One region of the Zhaonella formicivorans genome, then DNA from elsewhere that is predicted to be linked to it. Evidence: predicted binding sites of a transcription regulator. Region 1 holds the regulator's gene; each other region holds the start of a gene.
The links. The regulator HrcA, encoded in region 1, represses chaperone genes, less so after heat shock. The targets are predictions, from matches to a motif close to TGTTAGCACTCANCNNNGNTGAGTGCTAACA.
Positions count from the first base shown of each region.

Region 2: the regulator HrcA is predicted to act here: its motif matches at 1,957-1,987, upstream of groES (co-chaperone GroES).
Region 3: the regulator HrcA is predicted to act here: its motif matches at 4,326-4,356, upstream of groES (co-chaperone GroES).

Region 1 is NZ_CP085524.1:1,543,068-1,549,765, reverse strand. Features, by position in the region: gene murJ (murein biosynthesis integral membrane protein MurJ) at 1-85, shown strand, start outside; gene lepA (translation elongation factor 4) at 372-2,180, shown strand; gene hemW (radical SAM family heme chaperone HemW) at 2,410-3,549, shown strand; gene hrcA (heat-inducible transcriptional repressor HrcA) at 3,652-4,683, shown strand; gene EYS13_RS07705 (TCP-1/cpn60 chaperonin family protein) at 4,829-6,397, shown strand; gene grpE (nucleotide exchange factor GrpE) at 6,404-6,698, shown strand, end outside.
Region 2 is NZ_CP085524.1:3,064,547-3,071,244, reverse strand. Features, by position in the region: gene groL (chaperonin GroEL) at 1-1,618, opposite strand, end outside; gene groES (co-chaperone GroES) at 1,649-1,930, opposite strand; gene EYS13_RS15040 (hypothetical protein) at 2,224-2,400, opposite strand; gene EYS13_RS15035 (aminotransferase class I/II-fold pyridoxal phosphate-dependent enzyme) at 2,561-4,063, opposite strand; gene EYS13_RS15030 (response regulator) at 4,284-5,306, opposite strand; gene EYS13_RS15025 (response regulator) at 5,399-5,761, opposite strand; gene EYS13_RS15020 (methyl-accepting chemotaxis protein) at 5,772-6,698, opposite strand, start outside.
Region 3 is NZ_CP085524.1:10,443-17,140, forward strand. Features, by position in the region: gene EYS13_RS00055 (alanine/glycine:cation symporter family protein) at 1-1,362, shown strand, start outside; gene EYS13_RS00060 (sigma 54-interacting transcriptional regulator) at 1,552-2,727, shown strand; gene ald (alanine dehydrogenase) at 2,960-4,072, shown strand; gene groES (co-chaperone GroES) at 4,389-4,676, shown strand; gene groL (chaperonin GroEL) at 4,699-6,324, shown strand; gene EYS13_RS00080 (YhcN/YlaJ family sporulation lipoprotein) at 6,541-6,698, shown strand, end outside.

The DNA of each region.
Region 1 (6,698 bases):
GCTCTTCAGGATGGAGGAAGCCCGGATGGTGGCAGAATTGCTGGCCAGGCGCTTTAAAAGAGCTGGCTGCACACAAAACAGCTAATATTGCTAGGCAGATAGCAGGATGGTATAATCGGTCGGGGGACAACTTTAGTCATCAGTCCTCAGTCACCAGTCCTCAGTTGCCAGCATCGGCCTTTGGCCGAGTCCTTAGTCTTTAGTCGTTAGTCCTTAGTTGCATGTATGGTTTTTGCGGAAAAAGCCAACGGCTAATTGCTGATAGCTGATGGCTGACAGCTAGCGACTTACGAGCAAGGACTAAGAACGCGGCTTTTAACCTCCTGGGGACTGACGTTATAGTATATTTTCAATGTACTGGAGGGCCGGACATGATACAAGACTGGCAAAAAAGGATTCGCAATTTCTGCATTATTGCTCATATTGATCATGGGAAATCCACTTTGGCCGACCGGCTGCTGGAATATACAGGTGCTTTGACTGAAAGAGAAATGGCTGATCAGGTCCTGGATCAGATGGAGCTTGAACGGGAGCGGGGCATTACCATTAAGCTGCAGGCGGTTCGTATGAATTACCAGGCCCAAGACGGGCAGATTTATCTGTTAAATCTTATTGATACACCCGGTCATGTGGATTTTACCTACGAAGTATCCCGCAGCTTGGCTGCCTGTGAAGGGGCTCTCTTAGTGGTTGATGCTGCCCAGGGTATTGAAGCTCAAACGTTGGCTAATGTGTATTTAGCTTTGGAACATGATCTGGAAATCATTCCGGTTATTAATAAGATAGATTTGCCCAGTGCCGACCCGGAAAGGGTAAAAAAAGAGATTGAGGACGTCATCGGCTTGGATGCCAGCCAGGCAATTCTGGCCTCGGCTAAAACAGGGGAAGGTACTCGGGAGATTTTGGAAGCGATTGTCCAAAGAATACCATATCCCAAAGGCGAGGTGGATGCTCCGCTGCGGGCTTTGATTTTCGATTCCCATTTTGACTCCTATAAAGGTGCGGTACCCTATGTCCGCATAGTCGAAGGTAAAGTGGAAAAAGGGATGAAGATCAAGATGATGGCTACAGGCAGGACTTTCGAGGTTAATGAGGTGGGAGTTTTTACTCCCTCCCTCAAGATCGTCGAGAGCCTGTCGGCGGGCGAGGTGGGCTTTATCACAGCCAGCATAAAAAATGTGAAAGATACCCGGGTCGGAGATACTGTAACGGGAGCGGAGAATCCGGCCAAAGAGCCTCTGCCCGGTTACAAAAAAGCCACTCCTATGGTGTTTTGCGGCCTGTATCCTATTGAAACCAATCAGTATGAGGACCTGCGGGATGCACTGGATAAGCTGCAATTAAACGATGCCTCGTTAATCTATGAACCTGAAACTTCCACAGCCCTGGGTTTTGGTTTCCGCACCGGTTTCCTGGGCCTTCTGCACATGGAGATCATCCAGGAACGATTGGAAAGAGAGTACGGGCTGCAGCTGATTACTACAGCTCCCAGCGTAATTTACCGGGTCACCAAGACTGACGGGCAGGTCATAACTGTCGACAACCCCACTAATTTGCCCGCGCCCAACTATATCGAAAAGATCGAGGAGCCTTACGTGAAAGCAACTATTATGGTGCCCAGCGAATACGTCGGCTCGGTCATGGAGTTGTGCCAGGAAAAACGGGGGACTTTCGGCACCATGGAGTATATGACTCCTACCAGGGTCATGCTTACTTACTCCCTGCCTTTAAGCGAGATTATTTATGATTTCTTTGACCAGCTCAAATCACGGACCAGGGGCTATGCTTCCCTTGATTATGAGCTGATTGGCTACCGGGAGTCGGACCTTGTTAAACTGGATATCCTGCTAAACGGCGAAGTGGTTGACGCTTTGTCCTGCATTGTTCACCGTGAGCGGGCCTATTACCGGGGCAGGGCTTTGGCCGAAAAATTACGTCAGCTGATTCCCAGGCAGCTTTTCGAGGTGCCAATCCAGGCTGCTATCGGCAATAAAATCATTGCCAGGGAAACAGTTAAAGCACTGCGCAAGGATGTCCTGGAAAAATGTTACGGCGGCGATGTTTCGCGGAAACGAAAACTTCTTGAGAAGCAAAAAGAGGGCAAGAAGCGGATGAAACAGGTTGGTTCCGTGGAGATACCCCAGGAAGCTTTTATGGCAGTACTGAGCATAGACGAATAGCAAGCAGCTTGCAGCCATAGCCATCACGCTTTCAGCCTTCAGCTAGTAGCCTGCAGCCATCAGCTTTCAGCTATTAACCACAGAGGTTAAACTACAAAATTAACAGCCAGGCGGAAAGCTTGTATTAGAAAAAATAAACATTGTATCAAAGATAATCTTTATGCTAACAGCTGAGAACTGACAGCTGATAGCTGTTAGCTGACCCGAAAGGAGGCAAACAGCCTTGTCCATGGGCTTATATATCCATATTCCTTTTTGCATTGGCAAGTGCAATTATTGCGACTTCACCTCTGCGCCTCCAGCGGCGCCGGGGGAGATTGAGAACTATCTCCTGGCCTTGGCAAAAGAACTGGAAATTTACGGCCGGCTGCTTGCTCGGCCTGATGCTGCTTGTTCAGTAGATACCGTCTATATTGGAGGCGGCACACCAACTCTCTTGGCCGGCGAGCAATTGGTCCGGGTGCTGATAAAGTGCCGGGACCTTTTTGCTTGGTCCGCGGATACAGAGGTGACGGTGGAAGCCAATCCCGGTACGGTTGACCTCCTCAAACTTGAACAACTGAAAATGGCCGGGGTCAATCGAATCTCCTTTGGTGTGCAATCTTTTGATGACAGCTTGCTCCGGGCTATGGGCAGGGTCCACAGTGCTGCTCTGGCTGTAGAAAGTATAGCCTTGGCCAGGAAGGCTGGTTTTTTTAACCTTAACCTGGACCTGATTTTCGGGTTGCCTGGGCAAACCATGGGGATGTGGGAACAAACCTTGGATGAAGCCCTAAAACTTGAAGTCGAACATCTTTCCCTCTACGGTCTGAAAATTGAGCCGGGAACTCCGTGGGGAGAAGAAGATGAAAGGGGGCTACTGCCGCTGCCTCCGGAAGAAACTGTGCTTAAAATGCGGGCCGTTGCCAATGAAAAGTTGAAAGCCCGCGGGTACCGGCAGTACGAAATTTCCAACTATGCGCGACCGGGCTTTGAAGCAAGGCATAACCTGCGTTATTGGCACAACAAGGAATACTTGGGGGTGGGGTTGGGCGCCAGCTCTCATCTGTTGAACAGGAGGTTCGTGAACATTTCGAGTTTATCCTCCTATTCCCGTTTGCTGGAATCGGGGCAGCTGCCGATAGCAGAAGAAGAATTGCTGACCTGGAAACAGCGCATGGGTGAAACCGCTTTCCTGGGGTTAAGACTTTTGGCGGGCTTAGACTCTGAAGCTTTTTACCTGCGCTATGGAATAAGGCCACAAGAGGCTTTTAAAGCGGAAATCGAGCATCTTCTGCAGCTTGGTTTGCTGGAAGAGCAGGATAACAGCATACGTTTAACTGCTCAAGGGCTGCCCGTTGCTAATCATGTCTTCACTTATTTTGTTTAGGAGGCGGGAGTAAATCTTGACAAATGGCAAGGGGCATGATACGTTTTAAGTATAAAATCTTAGCACTCAACGGTTCAGAGTGCTAACAAAAGGGTGATTGGCATGCCGATGGACGAGCGGAAAAAGAAGGTGCTACAGGCCATCATTCAAGACTATATTGCTACCGCAGAACCCGTTGGATCCAGAACTATTGCCCGCAAATACGATTTGGGCGTGAGTCCGGCAACTATTCGCAATGAAATGGCCGATTTGGAGGAGCTGGGGTATATTGAGCAGCCCCATACTTCGGCAGGAAGGATCCCTTCGGATTTAGGATATAGGTACTATGTGGACTGCCTAATGGAAAAAGAAAATCTGAACCAGGCGGAAGAAGAATATATCAGGTACCGCTTCTCGCAAAAGATGGAGGAAATCGAAGCGGTCATCAGGCAGGCCAGCGAGGTTTTGTCTGAAATGACCAATTACACCGCTTTGATTTTGGGGCCTCAGTTAGGGAGACGCACGTTCAGTCAGATCCGGCTTATGCCGTTAAGTCCTGGAAGTGCTCTGATGATTGTGGTTAGCAACTCCCGGCTGGTGCAGCACCGTATTTTAGATATTCCGGAAAGTATCACTCCGGCCGACTTGGAAAGAATAAGTCTTGTCTTAAACGACAGGCTGCAGGGGTTTGCGCTGGAGCAAGTAAAAAGGGACACGCTGTATGACATTTACGGTGAACTTGCCAGCTATAAAAACCTTGTAAGTCATGTCTTAGACGTGATAGAACAGCTTGCCTGTTCCAAATTAAACGATAAGGTTTACCTGGGTGGGACGCTAAACATTTTTAACCAGCCTGAATTTAAGGATATTGATAAACTAAAAAGTTTGCTCGGCGTGTTGGAAAAGGAAAGCGTCTTAAAAGACCTTATGGAAGTGAAGCCGGAACTGGGATTAACTATTAGAATTGGTGGGGAAAATAAATACGAGGAAATTAATGGTTGCAGCCTTATAACCGCCACCTACCAGGTTGACGGGGTCGTTTTGGGTACCTTGGGTATTTTGGGCCCGACCCGAATGGCTTATTCCAAAGCGGTTAGTCTGGTGGAGTGCGTGACGGAGAATCTTTCGCAGGTTTTAGCTAAGCTGCTAAAATAATGGCCTTCGGCCAAGTCGTTAGTCGTCAGTCTTTAGCCGTTAGTTTTTAGTTGCCTTTTGAGACTTTTCCCTGTTCTTTTACGTTTAAATACTAAGGACTAATGACTAAGGACTCGACCGAAGGTTGCAAGAAGGAGAACTGTAGATGAGTGTAAAACAGGTTAGCAATAATGCTGAGGTGGATGAGCGCTTGGCCGCTTTGTCCACTAATGCCAATGCTATCAGGGCCATTGCCTCCGCAGTGGAAGGTACTCTGGGGCCAAAAGGCCTGGATACCATGTTAGTGGACAAATTTGGCGGTGTGGTTATTACCAACGATGGTGTAACTATTTTAAATCTAATGGAAGTCAACCATCCGGCAGCAAGGATGCTGATTAACATCGCTAAAGCACAGCAAGAAGAAATAGGGGATGGCACTACCACTGCTACCATTATGGCAGGAAGTCTGGTTAACGCCGGAATGGAGCAAGTAATTAAAGGTGTTCCTGTAGCCAAGGTGATTGAAGGTCTGCGGGTCGGTGTCAACAGGGCACTGGCCTTTTTTAAGGAACAAGCCATGCACCTTGATGATTTGAACAGTCCCCTTTTAAAGCAAGTAGCGTTGGTGGCGGGCAGGGAACACCAGGATATCGCCGACTTAACCATCAGGGCGGCTGCTTTAATCGGACTTGAAAAGCTCCAAGAACCTAATTTTAAACTGGCTGATACGGTGACTGCCCAGGTTGGGGCCGAGAATGAGGTGTTTGAGGGCATTATCATTAACAAAGAGCGAATGAACCCCCAAATGCCATTGAAATTTGAGGAAGCCAAGGTATTAGTTGTTGACGATGCTTTGGAACCGGAGGAAATTGAGGAGGAGGCCCTTGCCACCGAGGCAGGTGTTAGACGTTATCTCGAACTGCAAAACGAGTTTAAAAACAACCTGCATAAAATTATTCATTTGGGGGTTAAACTGGTTTTAGTTGACCGCGGAGTGTCTCCCCTGGCGGAAGAAATTTTAACCGATGCCGGGGTGATGGTGGTCCAAAGGGTAGCCTACAAGGAACTGCGTAAGGCCATGGAACACTGCGGGGCCCGTTTGATCAAAAGGACCGGTTTAAAAAAAGACCCGGAGGAGTTGGAAAAGTATTTAGGCAAAGCTGCACAGATTTACGAAGATGAAAAACTGGAGCAGGTCCGTATCCTGGGGGGTTATGGCAAACCTATGGCTACAATTCTGGTTGGGGCTGCAACCGAAGAGGTTGTAGGAGAAAGGGAACGCATTGCCAAGGATGCTGCCAGTTCAGTTCAGGCTGCAGTTAAAGGCGGGGTGGTACCCGGCGGGGGAGCCATCGAGCTTGCCGCCGCTCAGCATGTGGAGAGGGGACGCCAGGAAGTAAAAGGTATGGCTGCCTTCGGCATCGATTGTGTGGTTGAGGCTTTGCGCCGTCCGTTCGCGCAAATTGTCTCCAATGCCGGTTTTAACCCGCTGGAAAAAATGGCTGATGTGCTGGCTGCCCAAACAGAAAAAGGCAGCATTGCTTATGCCTTGAACTGCGATACAGGGGAAATAGCTGATATGCTGGAGTTGGGCGTGATTGACCCTGCTCTGGTTAAAATTCATGCTTTGAAAGCTGCCGGCGAAGTTGCTGAGGCAATTTTAAGGATCGATACCATTATTAAAATGAAGGAATATAAATCGAAAGGGCAGGAAAAAGATGACTTTGAAGAGTGAGGGAAGGTGAACAGAGTGCCGGAGGAAAATTTACATAAAGAAGAAACAGGTCAAGAAGATTTTTCAGCAGCAAACCACGAAGGAGAGACAATTGACCAGGTAAATGAAGAGCAAAAGGATGATGCAGCAAAGCAGCCAGAGGAGACAGCAGGTGAACAGCTTGATTTAGCTGCCCGTTTAGCATCCAAAGAAAAGGAAGCGGAAGAACTTTTCAGCCGCTTGCAGAGGCTGCAAGCAGATTTCGAAAACTTCAAGCGCAGGTCCCGTAAAGAACTGGAGGATATGGCCAGATTCGGGATTG
Region 2 (6,698 bases), 1.5 Mb from region 1:
AGTAATCCATTTCAGGAGGCATTGGAGGTCCTCCGGCCTTTGGTTTTTCCGGAATCTCAGCAACCACTGCTTCGGTAGTGAGGAGCATGGATGCGATGCTGACCGCATTCTGCAGGGCGCTTCTGGTAACTTTTGCCGGGTCAACGATACCTGCTTTAATCATATCAACGTATTCTTCAGTTACAGCGTTAAAGCCGACGCCTTTTGGCGATTCTTTTACTTTACCCACAACCACGGAACCTTCCAAACCTGCGTTGGAAGCGATCTGGCGCAGAGGCTCTTCCAGAGCACGGCGGATGGTCTGAACACCCACCAGCTCATCGCCGCTGGCTTCAACAGAGTCTAAAGCAGGGATAATATTGATCAGGGTAGTTCCACCGCCAGGAACGATACCTTCTTCCACGGCAGCCCTGGTAGCGGAGAGGGCATCTTCTACCCGGTGCTTCTTCTCTTTCATTTCAGTCTCAGTAGCGGCACCAATCTTAATCACAGCTACGCCGCCAGCCAGTTTAGCCAGTCTTTCTTGCAGTTTTTCGCGGTCATAATCGGATTCGGTTTCCTCGATTTGACGCTTGATCTGATTAACCCTGGCTTGAACGGCTTCCTTAGAGCCGACACCTTCGACAATTGTGGTTTTCTCTTTGTTGATCTTAACTTTCTTGGCTTGACCAAGCATGCCAAGGTCAACGTTTTCCAGCTTAATGCCCATATCTTCGGAGATAAATGTACCGCCGGTTAAGATGGCAATATCCTCCATCATAGCCTTTCTGCGGTCACCAAAACCGGGGGCCTTAACAGCAGCCACATTCAATGTGCCGCGGATCTTGTTGACAACCAAAGTTGCCAGCGCTTCGCCTTCAATATCTTCGGCGATAATAAGGAGAGGTTTACCTGTCCTGACCACTTTTTCCAGGAGCGGTAACAGGTCCTGGATAGCTGAAATCTTTTTCTCGTGGATCAGGATATAAGGCTCTTCCAGGTTAACCTCCATGGTTTCCGCGTTGGTAACGAAGTAAGGGGATACATAGCCGCGGTCAAATTCCATACCCTCAACAACTTCCACAGTGGTGGTCATGCCTTTGGAATCTTCCACGGTGATTACGCCGTCCCGGCCTACTTTTTCCATTGCCTCGGCAATCAATTCGCCAATAGCTTCGTCGTTCGCAGCAATGGAAGCAACGTGAGCGATGCTCTCCCTGGTTTCAACGGGAATGCTGATTTTTTGAATTTCTTTTACTGCTGCCTCCACAGCCTTGTCCATACCTCTCTTGAGGAAAATGGGGTTAGCACCGGCAGCAACATTTTTTAACCCTTCTTTGACGATGGCCTGTGCTAAAACAGTAGCGGTAGTAGTACCGTCACCGGCGATATCATTGGTTTTGGATGCTACTTCTTTGCACAGCTGGGCGCCCATGTTTTCATAAGGATCTTTCAGCTCAATTTCTTTGGCTACAGTAACGCCGTCTTTGGTAATAACCGGCGAACCAAACTTTCTTTCCAGAACAACATTACGGCCTTTTGGACCTAAGGTAACTTTTACTGCGTCGGCAACTGCGTTGACGCCGCGTTCCAAAGCCCGTCTGGCTTGTTCATCAAAAGCTAGTTGTTTACCAGCCATATGTATTCCCTCCTTTTATATTTAATCAAATTACTTTATTGCTAAAATATCACTTTCTCTGAGGATCAGGTATTCAACACCATCTAACTTGACTTCGGTACCGCTGTACTTGGCAAAAATAACCCTATCCCCAACTTTAACCTCAGGAGCCTGCCTGGACCCGTTCTCTAAAATTTTACCAGGACCTACTGCAACAACTTCTGCCTCCTGGGGCTTTTCCTTGGCAGTATCGGGCAGAACGATACCTCCTTGGGTTTTTTCCTCAGCGGAGATTACTTTTACCACGACCCGGTCAGCTAATGGTTTTAACATCTGCATCCCTCCTTCAGTTATTTTTCTGTTAGCACTCACTATCGGCTAGTGCTAACAACCAATTATATGATACAAAGGGTAATTATGGTTTGTCAAGTGCGGCCAGCTAAAAAATTTTCCACAGAGACACGGACAAACATAAAAATACCCGTGATTATTATTGCCCCTGGTACAATTTTCATACCCCCGCCATTGCAAAAACAATCACCCGCGGCCGAGCATTTTGCTCATACCGCCTCAGCATCAAAACCCAAAAAAATCGTGCCCCTAGCAGGCACGCTTACCACAGCTTTTTAATGTTGTTGTTGCTCATCGGCAACGCAGCTTTTTTCTTGTACAGCGTAGGCCGTTCCCTGTCCGTATTCTCTGATCCGGTTCAAAGGAAAAATAGCATAACCTGGTTCCCGAATTTGCTTGACAATATAATAAATTATCAATACAGCAAAAATCAGGATTAAGATCAGTTCCACACTGTTCACCTCCGTTTGCATTCTTAATTTGACAATTCGCCTCGCTGTTTTTTTTTCCTGCTGCTCAACTCATTTTACTGATTATTGTATGCAATTGCCGGCCATCTATTATGAAAGAAAAAAGCAGCACAGGTCTAAGCTGCCTGTACTGCTTTTTTCTTTAACCAACCTCTCCTACAATATCTTCTTCCACTATTCTCTTGGCTACAGCCGGTTTTAATACTTTAATCCTGCTGATCTGCGGGTCTTCCGTCCCCTGCAGGTCAGCATGCTCCTGTTTTAAAATGTTGACGTAATCAATAATCTCCTGGGTGATGATTTCACCTGGGCAAATGAGCGGAATCCCCGGCGGGTAAGCCATAATAGCCTCAGCACTGATTTCTCCGGCTGCATCCTGCAGATCAATAACCTTTGTTGAGCTGTAGAAAGCCTCCCTGGGGGAAACGCTCACCTGGGGAATTTCAGGCACCGGCGGGCAGAACTTGACCACATTTCTCAAGGTACGGCGTCCTGCAATTTGTTTTACGCAGTCCACCAGGTAATGTACGCTTTCCCAAGTATCGCCCAGGGTTATTAAAAAGATCACGTTGTACAGATCAGACAGTTCAACCTGGAGTTTAAATTCAGAGCGCAAAATATTTTCCATTTCATAACCTGACATTCCCAGGCCCTGCACATTAATGGTAACTTTAGTTATATCGAAAGCAAAACAGCCGGGGTGACCGACTAAATTCTCGCCGAAAAGCCTTAAGCCTTGAACTGCCCTTAACTCCTCCCTTACCCACTTGGCCAACTGTATAGTACGGGAAATCAATTCTTCTCCTTTGGTGGCAATCTGCTTCCTTGCCACATCCAGGGAAGAGAGCAGTATATATGAAGGGCTGGTAGTTTGGGTGAGGTTAAGGACTGCTTTCACCCGCTTGGGGTTGACCAAACCTTCCTTTAATAAAAGGATGGAACTCTGAGTCAAAGAACCCACCAGCTTATGGGTGCTGCTGGCTGCCAGGTCAGCACCGGCTTCCATTGCGGAAACAGGTAGCTCCCGGTGGAATTTTAAATGGGCACCGTGAGCCTCATCTACGATTACCGGCACCCCAAAGGAATGGGCAATTGCCACTATCTCCGCCAAATCGGAAGCGGTGCCGTAATAGTTCGGGTTAATAATAAAGACGGCTCTGGCATCGGGATGGTGGTGCAGTGTCCAGGCAATTTTCTCCGGGGTTACCCCCATGGAAATGCCAAAGTCCTCATTCATCTCAGGCTCTATATAGACTGGCCTGGCCCCGCTCATAATCAGCCCTCCGATGGCAGATTTATGAGCATTTCTGGGGATTATAATCTTATCCCCCGGTTCACATACTGACATGATCATGGCCTGAATACCGGAAGTGGTCCCGTTGACCAGGAAAAACGCATGGTCAGCACCATAGGCTTCGGCAGCCAGAGCTTCAGCTTCGGCTATAACACCCCTGGGGTTACAGATATTATCCGTATCGGGAAAACAGGTTAAATCTATGCCTAAAACGTTTTCTCCCACATAATCTCTGAACTCAGGGATTCCCTTACCCAGTTTGTGACCGGGTACATGAAAAGGGACCGTGCCATCAGCAAAGTACTTTTTTACAGCGTCAAATACAGGTGTACGTTCTTGCCGATGTTTCATCCGCTCATACCTCCTTTGGTGCTGACTTATCTGTGCCAATTTTACGCATAGATATATTAGAGCATAAATAAAGGGTGAATTCAAGCAAAAATATTGCACAAAATGATAATTTTTAGGCAGTCGGGTAGACGATCATGACAGCAGGTGGCAAATGGTTCAACCCATACAATTTTTTGAACTATTGGAAACAACAATAGCACTCCCAAGAGTGCTATGAGCCCTATATGTTGGAAAAATATTTTACTGCATACACGATCGCGCTTGCCCGGTCAGTAAGGTGCAGCTTGTTCAGAATACTGCTGATATAATTGCGGACAGTTGAGCAGCTAATAAACAGCTGTTCGGCAATTTGCCTGTTATTTTTTCCTTCAGCCAAACACCGGAGCACCAGAAACTCTTTGTCGGTTAAGAGCGTTTCCACTGCAGCACAGTCAGCATGCATTGGATGCCAATTATTTTTTTTTAGCTCCGGATCAACATAAATTTTACCTTCAGTAATCATATTTACTAATTCCAAAAAATTATCAGCTTGCTTTAAACTTTGTTTGATAATAAAACCGTTAGCTCCTGCGCCGATAATCTCTTTTGCAGCTCTTTTATTTCCCTGTGAGGCCAGAACAAATATTTTAATACCAGGGTATGTAGCTTTAACTGTTTTACACAACGCCAAAATATTATCCCGTTCGGCAAAGGTATAATCAACAAAAAGCAAATCAGGAGCATTTTTGTCTATCAAACGGAGTACATTATTGACTGACGAGGTTTCTCCCACTACTATAAAATTATTGGCGTAATGCCTGAAAATGGCTTTAATGCCTTCTCTACTCAAAAAATCATCACAGATTATGATCCTATATTCCTGTTTGTCGGTTAACATCTCATGTCTCTGTAAAACTCTTTTGAGCGCATTATCCAAATCACTTATGCTTAAAGGCTTGAGCAAGTAGTCATTGGCGCCCTCCCTGAAAGCTTCTATAGCAGTTTTTATATCGTAAGATTCTGTAAAGAGAATTATCTCAAAGGGATTTTTTACCTCTAAAGATTTTAACAGCTTTACCAGTTTCAAACCGTCAATTTGCGATAATTTAACTTCCGACAAAACTAATTGAAAATAACCCCGGCTAAACTTTTTGACAGCCTCAAAGCCATTATCACATTCTTCTACCGTATGTCCCCAGCTTTCCAAAAGGTGTACTAATTTTATCCTACTCTTCAAATCTTCTTCTACTAGCAGAATATGCAAAACTAATCACCCCAGGTTTACGGTAGACTAAGAAGGTTAAGAAGGCTTGGATAATGATCTTTAGTGAGGAATTTAATTGTTATAGCTTTATTTTATAAATTTATGCGCTTTAAAACTTGAGTCAGTTGCTCTGGGGTGAAGGGTTTAACTATCCAACCTGTAGCGCCTGCTTTTTTACCTTCCTCTTTTTTTTCCAGGGTTGATTCGGTAGTGAGCATCATGATAGGGGTAAAGCGGTAATTAGGAATTCTCCTCACTTCTCTGATAAAATTAATCCCGTCCATTTTGGGCATATTTAAATCTGTGAAGATAGCATTGAACTTATTTGAATTTACTTTTTGCAGCGCTTCTACACCGTCTTTTGCCTCTTCCACCGTACAGCCCGCATTTGTTAAAGCAGTTTTTAAAGACAGCCGCACTGTGCTTGAATCATCTACAATCAATACTTTTGCCATACCTATCCCCCTAGAAGAATTCGATATTTGTTCCCAGCTCTCCAGATACTCTGCCCACGATTCCCTCTTGGCCCAGCTGTTTTCCCGTTACTTCCAAATGGTTTTTCCTTTCTGCAAAAGTGCTGTATTTCCGGGCAAGGTTGTTTAACAGATTGGTATCGATGTTCCCAGATTCACTTAAGCCTCCCTTAATCTCTTCCAATGTAACAGCAACATGCTCCAGTTTTTGCCTCGTTATATCCTGAAATTGTACAGCAGTAAGTGCTTCGCTCATTTTTTCCAAAGCTTGGTCGATTAGACCAAGGACCACGCTGATGAGATTTTGTAATTTTTCTTCGGATACAGCGGAGCTGTTTTGCAGTTGAATTTGTTCCCGGTCCACTTGTTCTTTGCTTATTTTTAATTCCTGAGCTATACCTTTTAACGAAGCGGACATTTCTCCTGCAAGTTCTTCCACCTTCTTCACAGTCTTGGCAGTGGTATCGGAAAGCTTTCTGACTTCACCGGCCACTACGGCAAAGCCGCGACCGTATTCCCCAGCTCTGGCAGCCTCGATGGAGGCATTTAGACTCAGCAGGTTTGTCTGGGCTGCTATATCACCGATTCGCTCCACAAATTGGGACAAATCTTTTAATATTTTATCAGAAATTTCTTCACAGTTTTGCGCGCTAGCATTGACTTCGCCGGCAAAGGCAGCAAGTACGGACAGGGATTTTTTGCTAGCCTCCTTAATCATCACAGAGGCTTCCGTTATTGCCTCAGATACGTCTTTTGTTAGCCGCTTGCCTGTCTCTCCCATGTTAGAAATTGAATGACCGAGGGTAAGAAACGCCTCTTCCGTTTCCTTGATGACATCGGCAATGTTTTTTTGGGCTATGGTGAGCACATCGGTTATGACCTCTTTTTCCGACTCTGTTATTAGCTTCCCTTCAGGCCC
Region 3 (6,698 bases), 1.5 Mb from region 1:
CAAGGTTTAGAAAAATTTTTAGGTGACTTGGCCAACTTTGTTTGGGGAGTGCCACTGATTGTTTTGCTTTTTGGGACTCATGTATATTTAACCTTCAAGCTCAGGTTTATCCAGAGATACATTGGTAAAGCTATCAAACTTTCTTTGACCCGCTCCGGCGAAGGGCAAGGGGACGTAAGCCAATTTGGCGCCCTGACAACTGCCCTCGCTGCCACAATCGGTACCGGTAACATTGTAGGAGTTGCCACAGCTATTGCCGCTGGGGGCCCCGGCGCAGTGCTTTGGACTTGGTTGACGGGGGTATTCGGTATTGCCACCAAATACGCTGAAGCGCTGCTGGCAGTTAAGTACAGAATTAAAACATCGGATGGGCAGATGGCCGGGGGGCCGATGTACGTTCTCGATCGTGGCCTGAAAATGAAATGGCTGGGTTACATCTTTGCGGCCCTGACCGCAGTTGCTGCTTTTGGCATTGGGAACACCGTCCAGGCCAACTCCATCTCTTCCATGCTGGCAGAATACAATATTTCACCCTACATCACAGGGGTTGTAATGGCGGTTCTAACCGCGATCGTCATTATCGGAGGAATAAAATCCATTTCCAGGGTGACCGAGGCTTTAGTACCTTTTATGGCCATTTTTTATGTGCTCGGGTGTCTGATTATTTTGGCTATGACTTGGAAGACTATTCCGCAAGCAATTTCCCTTATTTTTTCCAGCGCCTTCACAGGGCAGGCAGCGGTAGGCGGTTTCTTGGGAGCCGGCATCAGGGAAGCTATGCGCTACGGTATCGCCAGAGGTTTGTTCTCCAATGAATCGGGCTTAGGCAGCGCTCCTATTGTAGCTGCTGCCGCTCAAACTAAAAACCCCGTCAGGCAGGCGCTGGTCTCTTCAACCGGAACATTTTGGGATACAGTAGTTGTTTGTGCATTAACAGGTATAGTTCTGGTTAATACTGGCGTTTGGCAAACCGGACTCTCCGGAGCAGCTTTAACCAGAACTGCCTTCACCAACATTCCGGTAATCGGACCCATCGTGCTTACCGTTGGGCTTTTGACTTTTGTGTTTTCCACTATTCTAGGGTGGGCTTACTATGGGGAAAAAGCAGCCGAATATTTATTTGGCAAGCGAATTACCATGCTCTACAGGTGGTTATGGGTTATCTTCGTGTTTATCGGTTCTGTAGCTACCCTGCCGGTAGTATGGAGCTTTGCCGATATTGCTAACGGCTTAATGGCTGTGCCCAACCTAATTTCATTGCTTTTGCTTTCCGGGGTATTGGTTGCTGAAACAAGAGAGTACCTTTGGAACGATAATTTGGAAAAGGATGCTAATGAGAAAGCAGCTGTAGCCAAAAATTAAGCTAATAGCAATAAATTAAAGGTGCACAAGTTGCACCTTTAATTTTTGATTAGCTTGTGACGTTTTTTAGCTAAAAGTGAGTGTTAAACAGCATTTACGAAGGTGTATGGTGTTTAACGTCGAATATAAAGTACATAGATTGGCGTTCCATAAAAGAAATAATTGCAAAAACTATAAGGAGCAAAAGAAATGGGTGCTTTTAGGCTGCGGATAGAATTTGAAGACCGTACCGGCATGGTACTTGATGCCTGTCAGGTAATAGCCAAATACAATTTAAGCATTACAGCCCTTGAAGTTTTACCAAACCTGATGTATTTCGAACTGGAATGCGATGATGAACGGGTGAAGAAGAACCTGATTTTAGATTTGGCCCCTATTCCTAATATACAAAAAGTAGAGGAAGTGAAATACTGCCCGTCCTCAAAGGGGGATAACGATCCTTTTCATGCTCTTGTAGGGGAAAGCGAGACGCTAAAAAAGGCGGTTTTTCGTGCCAAGTTAGTTGCCAACAGCAGTTGTACAGTATTATTAACCGGAGAAAGCGGAACAGGTAAAGAGGTCTTTGCCAGGGCACTGCATTTAGCCAGCAAGAGAGCGGTTTTTCCTTTTATGCCTTTAAATTGTGCTGCTTTTCCTGAAAATCTTCTGGAAAGTGAATTATTCGGCTATGTGGACGGCGCTTTTACCGGCGCTAAAAAGGGAGGTAAACCAGGTCTTCTGGAAGCTGCCGATAAGGGAACTGTTTTTCTCGATGAAATCGGCGATCTTTCTTTAAATACCCAGGCTAAGCTCTTGAGGGCGCTGCAGGATAAGAAAATCAGGCGGGTAGGTGCTTACAGCGAAACTCCTGTAGACGTGCGCATTATTGCCGCCACTAATAGGGACCTGGAAAAAATGGTCAAGGCCGGCGAATTTAGAGAGGATTTGTTTTACCGGTTAAATGTGGTACCCATCAAATTGCCCCCTTTGCGGGAGCGCAGAGCCGACATCCCTTTATTAGCAGAGCATTTTTTAGCCAAATTTGCAAGGCTCGCGGGGCAAACTCCCAAGACACTTACTCCGGGTGCGTTGGCCCTTCTCGTGAACTATGACTGGCCCGGCAACGTCAGAGAATTGGAAAATTTAATAGAGAGGGCTGTTAATCTGACCCCCGGGCTCATAATTGATATTGAAAACCTGGATTTTGAAAAAGAGAATTTACTGGAGCTGCCTACGGTCGGTAGGCCCTTAAAAGCTATTATAGAAGAATTTGAACTTAAGTTGATTAAAGAGGCGATTAAAAAGCACGGCTCCATCAGAAAAGCTGCTAAGGCGTTGGGGATTTCTCATTCAGCACTTTTGAAGAAACTGCGCAGACCGGTTTAAAAAGTTACCACCGGTAACATTAGTAACCAAAATGGACTTTGCAGGAATTAATTATTATAGTGTGGTTACTAAAGTTACCAAGAAAATATTCACTTGCAGCATAAACCGCAAGTAAGCCCCTTTCAAACTAAAGTTCAAAAGCGATTAGTCTTTTGGCACCGTTTTTGCTATTACTAAATGGTAACGGGGACTGCTTAAAGAGTGTCCCATCTTTGCAAGGAGGTTTAAGCAAATGATTATTGGTGTGCCAAAAGAAATTAAGGACAATGAAAACAGGGTTGCCCTGACCCCAGCTGGGGCTAAGGCTTTGGTCAGCCGGGGACACCAGGTGCTGGTGCAGATGGGGGCGGGACAAGGAAGCGGTTTTGCAGACGTCCAGTACAGTGAAGCAGGCGCGGAGCTGGTTGCAGCACCGGAGGAAGTTTTTCGCAGGGCTGAAATGATCATGAAAGTAAAGGAACCTCTGCCACCGGAATACGATTATTTTAAGCCGGGACAACTGCTTTTTACCTATTTGCATTTAGCTCCGGAAAAAGAGCTGACCGCTGCTTTGCTGGCGAAAGAGGTCACAGGGATCGCTTATGAGACTATCCAGCTTCCTAACGGTTCTTTGCCTCTCTTAACTCCGATGAGTGAAGTAGCAGGCAGAATGTCGGTGCAGATCGGGGCGCAATTTTTAGAGAAAGCTTATGGAGGGAAAGGGGTACTATTGGGAGGAGTACCAGGAGTACCTGCAGCCGAGGTGGTAATTATCGGCGGGGGTGTAGTTGGTCTGAATGCCGCCAAAATGGCTGTTGGCTTAGGGGCGCAGGTAACTATTGTCGACATCAATCCGGAAAGATTGCGCTATTTGGATGATATTTTTGCCGGAAGAGTGAAAACTGTTGTTTCCAATTACTATACTATAGCTGAGGCTGTAGAAAAAGCTGATTTGTTGATTGGAGCCGTGCTTTTACCTGGTAAACGGGCACCGCATTTAGTTTCAGAAGAAATGGTGCAAAAAATGCAGCCTGGGTCGGTTATTGTTGATGTGGCTATTGACCAGGGTGGCTGCATTGAGACCATAGACCGGGTTACAACTCACTCCAACCCCACGTATGTAAAGCATGGGGTGGTACATTATGCTGTTGCGAATATCCCGGGTATAGTGCCGCGGACATCCACCTTTGCTTTGACCAATTGCACTCTTCCTTACGCTTTGAAATTGGCCGATTATGGTTTGGATGCCATTCGGGCTGATGCAAGCCTGGCTAAAGGGGTTAATGTTTACAGGGGCAAAGTAACCTACGAGGCAGTGGCAAACTCCCTGGAACTGGAGTATGTGCCTTTGAACCAGTTACTTTAAGATATAAGCGGGCGTGAGCCCGCTTTTAACTTTGGCTCATTAATACTGTGTATATTTGCTGCTGGTTTTGGAAATATTTGATGCTGTATGGCTATGGATTCCTCTTTATGGATTTTATGGCAGATGGGTACGCATAATGGAGCAACCCGGAGCTATCTTGCAGATCAGCTATATTATGAGCCGATAAAGCTAAATTTTGCGCAATTGCGCGTGTTGCCTTTTTCCCAGACCTCAAACTATTATTATAAGTGTGTATTAGCACTCGGTTAAATTGAGTGCTAACAATAAAAAGTTATCTATGTAAGGAGGTTGGCTCATGAACATTAAACCCTTAGGAGACAGAGTTGTCATTAAAGTATTGGCTTCTGAGGAAAAAACCAAGAGCGGTATTGTGTTGCCTGATACTGCCAAGGAAAAACCCCAGCAAGGCGAGGTTGTGGCAGTTGGTTCAGGAAAAATCCTGGAAAACGGCCAGAAAGTAGTCCCGGAAGTTGCTGTAGGTGACCGGGTAATCTATTCCAAATATGCCGGAACTGAAGTTAAGTTAGAGGGAGAAGAATATCTGATTTTAAGTGAGCGCGATATTTTAGCTGTCGTACAATAAATGATACATAGGAGGTAGAGTTGTGGCTAAACAAATAGTATTTACTGAAGAAGCCAGACATGCCCTGGAAAGAGGCGTCAACGCTCTGGCCGAAGCTGTTAAGGTTACTCTTGGGCCCAAAGGGCGTAATGTAGTTTTAGAGAAAAAATTCGGTTCCCCTATGATCACCAACGATGGTGTGACTATTGCCAGGGAGATTGAAATAAAGGATCCCATAGAAAATATGGGGGCACAGCTGGTTAAAGAGGTTGCCACCAAAACCAACGATGTAGCCGGTGACGGAACAACTACTGCTACCGTTTTAGCCCAGGCCATGATCCGTGAGGGCTTGAAAAACGTAGCAGCGGGCGCTAATCCCATGATCATCAAAAAAGGTATTGAAAAAGCTGTAAATGCGGCTGTTGAAGAGTTAAAGTCCATAGCTAAACCTATTGAAAGCAAAGATGCTATCGCCCAGGTTGCTTCTATTTCCGCTAATGATGCTGAAATCGGTAAACTGATTGCCGATGCCATGGAGAAAGTTGGGAAAGACGGTGTGATCACCGTGGAAGAATCCCAAGGTGTGGGTACAACTTTGGATGTAGTGGAAGGTATGCAGTTTGACCGCGGCTATATTTCTCCTTACATGGTAACTGATGCGGAAAAAATGGAAGCAGTTTTAAATGATCCATACATTCTAATTACTGACAAAAAGATTTCTGCTATTCAAGACCTGCTGCCTGTTTTGGAGAAAGTGGTACAGACCGGCAAGCCTCTTCTGGTTATTGCTGAGGATGTTGAAGGCGAAGCTTTGGCTACCCTGGTTGTTAACAAGATTCGCGGCACTTTTACCTGCGTGGCTGTAAAAGCACCTGGTTTTGGCGATCGCCGCAAAGCCATGTTGGAAGACATAGCAATCCTCACCAATGGTCAAGTTGTTTCTGAAGAAGTGGGCTTGAAATTGGAGAATGTTACCTTAGATATGTTGGGGCAGGCCCGCCAGGTTAGAGTTTCTAAAGAAGAAACCACCATCGTGGAAGGAAAAGGGTCCGCCGAGGCTATTCAGAAAAGAGTTGCTCAAATCCGTCATCAATATGAGGAATCCACTTCGGATTTTGATAAGGAAAAACTACAAGAGCGTCTTGCCAAACTGGCCGGCGGTGTTGCAGTTATCCAGGTAGGCGCTGCTACAGAAACCGAGCTGAAAGAGAAGAAATTGCGCATTGAAGACGCTTTGGCTGCTACAAGAGCTGCTGTGGAAGAGGGGATTGTCTCCGGCGGCGGCACCGCGTTAATTGATGTTTTGCCGGCGCTTGAGAAAATCGAAGCAGCCGGTGACGAAAAGACAGGCATAAACATTGTGAAAAAGGCTTTGGAAGAGCCTGTTCGTCAGATTGCCATCAACGCCGGCGCCGAAGGTTCAGTCGTAGTGGAAAAAGTAAAAGAGGCAGGGACCGGCATTGGCTTCAACGCCTTGACCGGCGCATACGAGAATATGATTGCTGCAGGTATCGTTGATCCGGCCAAAGTCACCCGTTCAGCTTTACAAAATGCAGCCAGTATTGCTGCCATGCTTTTAACCACTGAAGCAATAGTGGCTGATATCCCGGAAGAAAAGCCGGAGACTCCTCCAATGGGCGGAATGGGCGGAATGCCGCCAATGATGTAAGCACTGGCTTAAGCAACGAATAGCAAAGTTAAAAAGTTTATTAGAAGATGTTTTTAAAGTCCTCATTCAGAACACGAATGAGGACTTTTTTTAAATTTAAGGCTTTAAGAAAACTAAAAACTGAAAACTGAAAACTAGTGCGTCATATTTGCAATTATTGGTTGGTATAACGATTTCAGCATTGTTAATTCTATTAATAAAAAAGGAGGTGAAAAAATGGTTAAATTGCGCCCGTACACTACTATCCTTTTAGTGATTGCTTTTGTGTCTACAATGTTATTCGCAGGATGTGCACCGGCCAGAAGACCGGCTCCTCCAAACCCGCCTAATACGCAGGATCAAGTTAATCCAAAAAATAACCCAAGGCCCGAAAG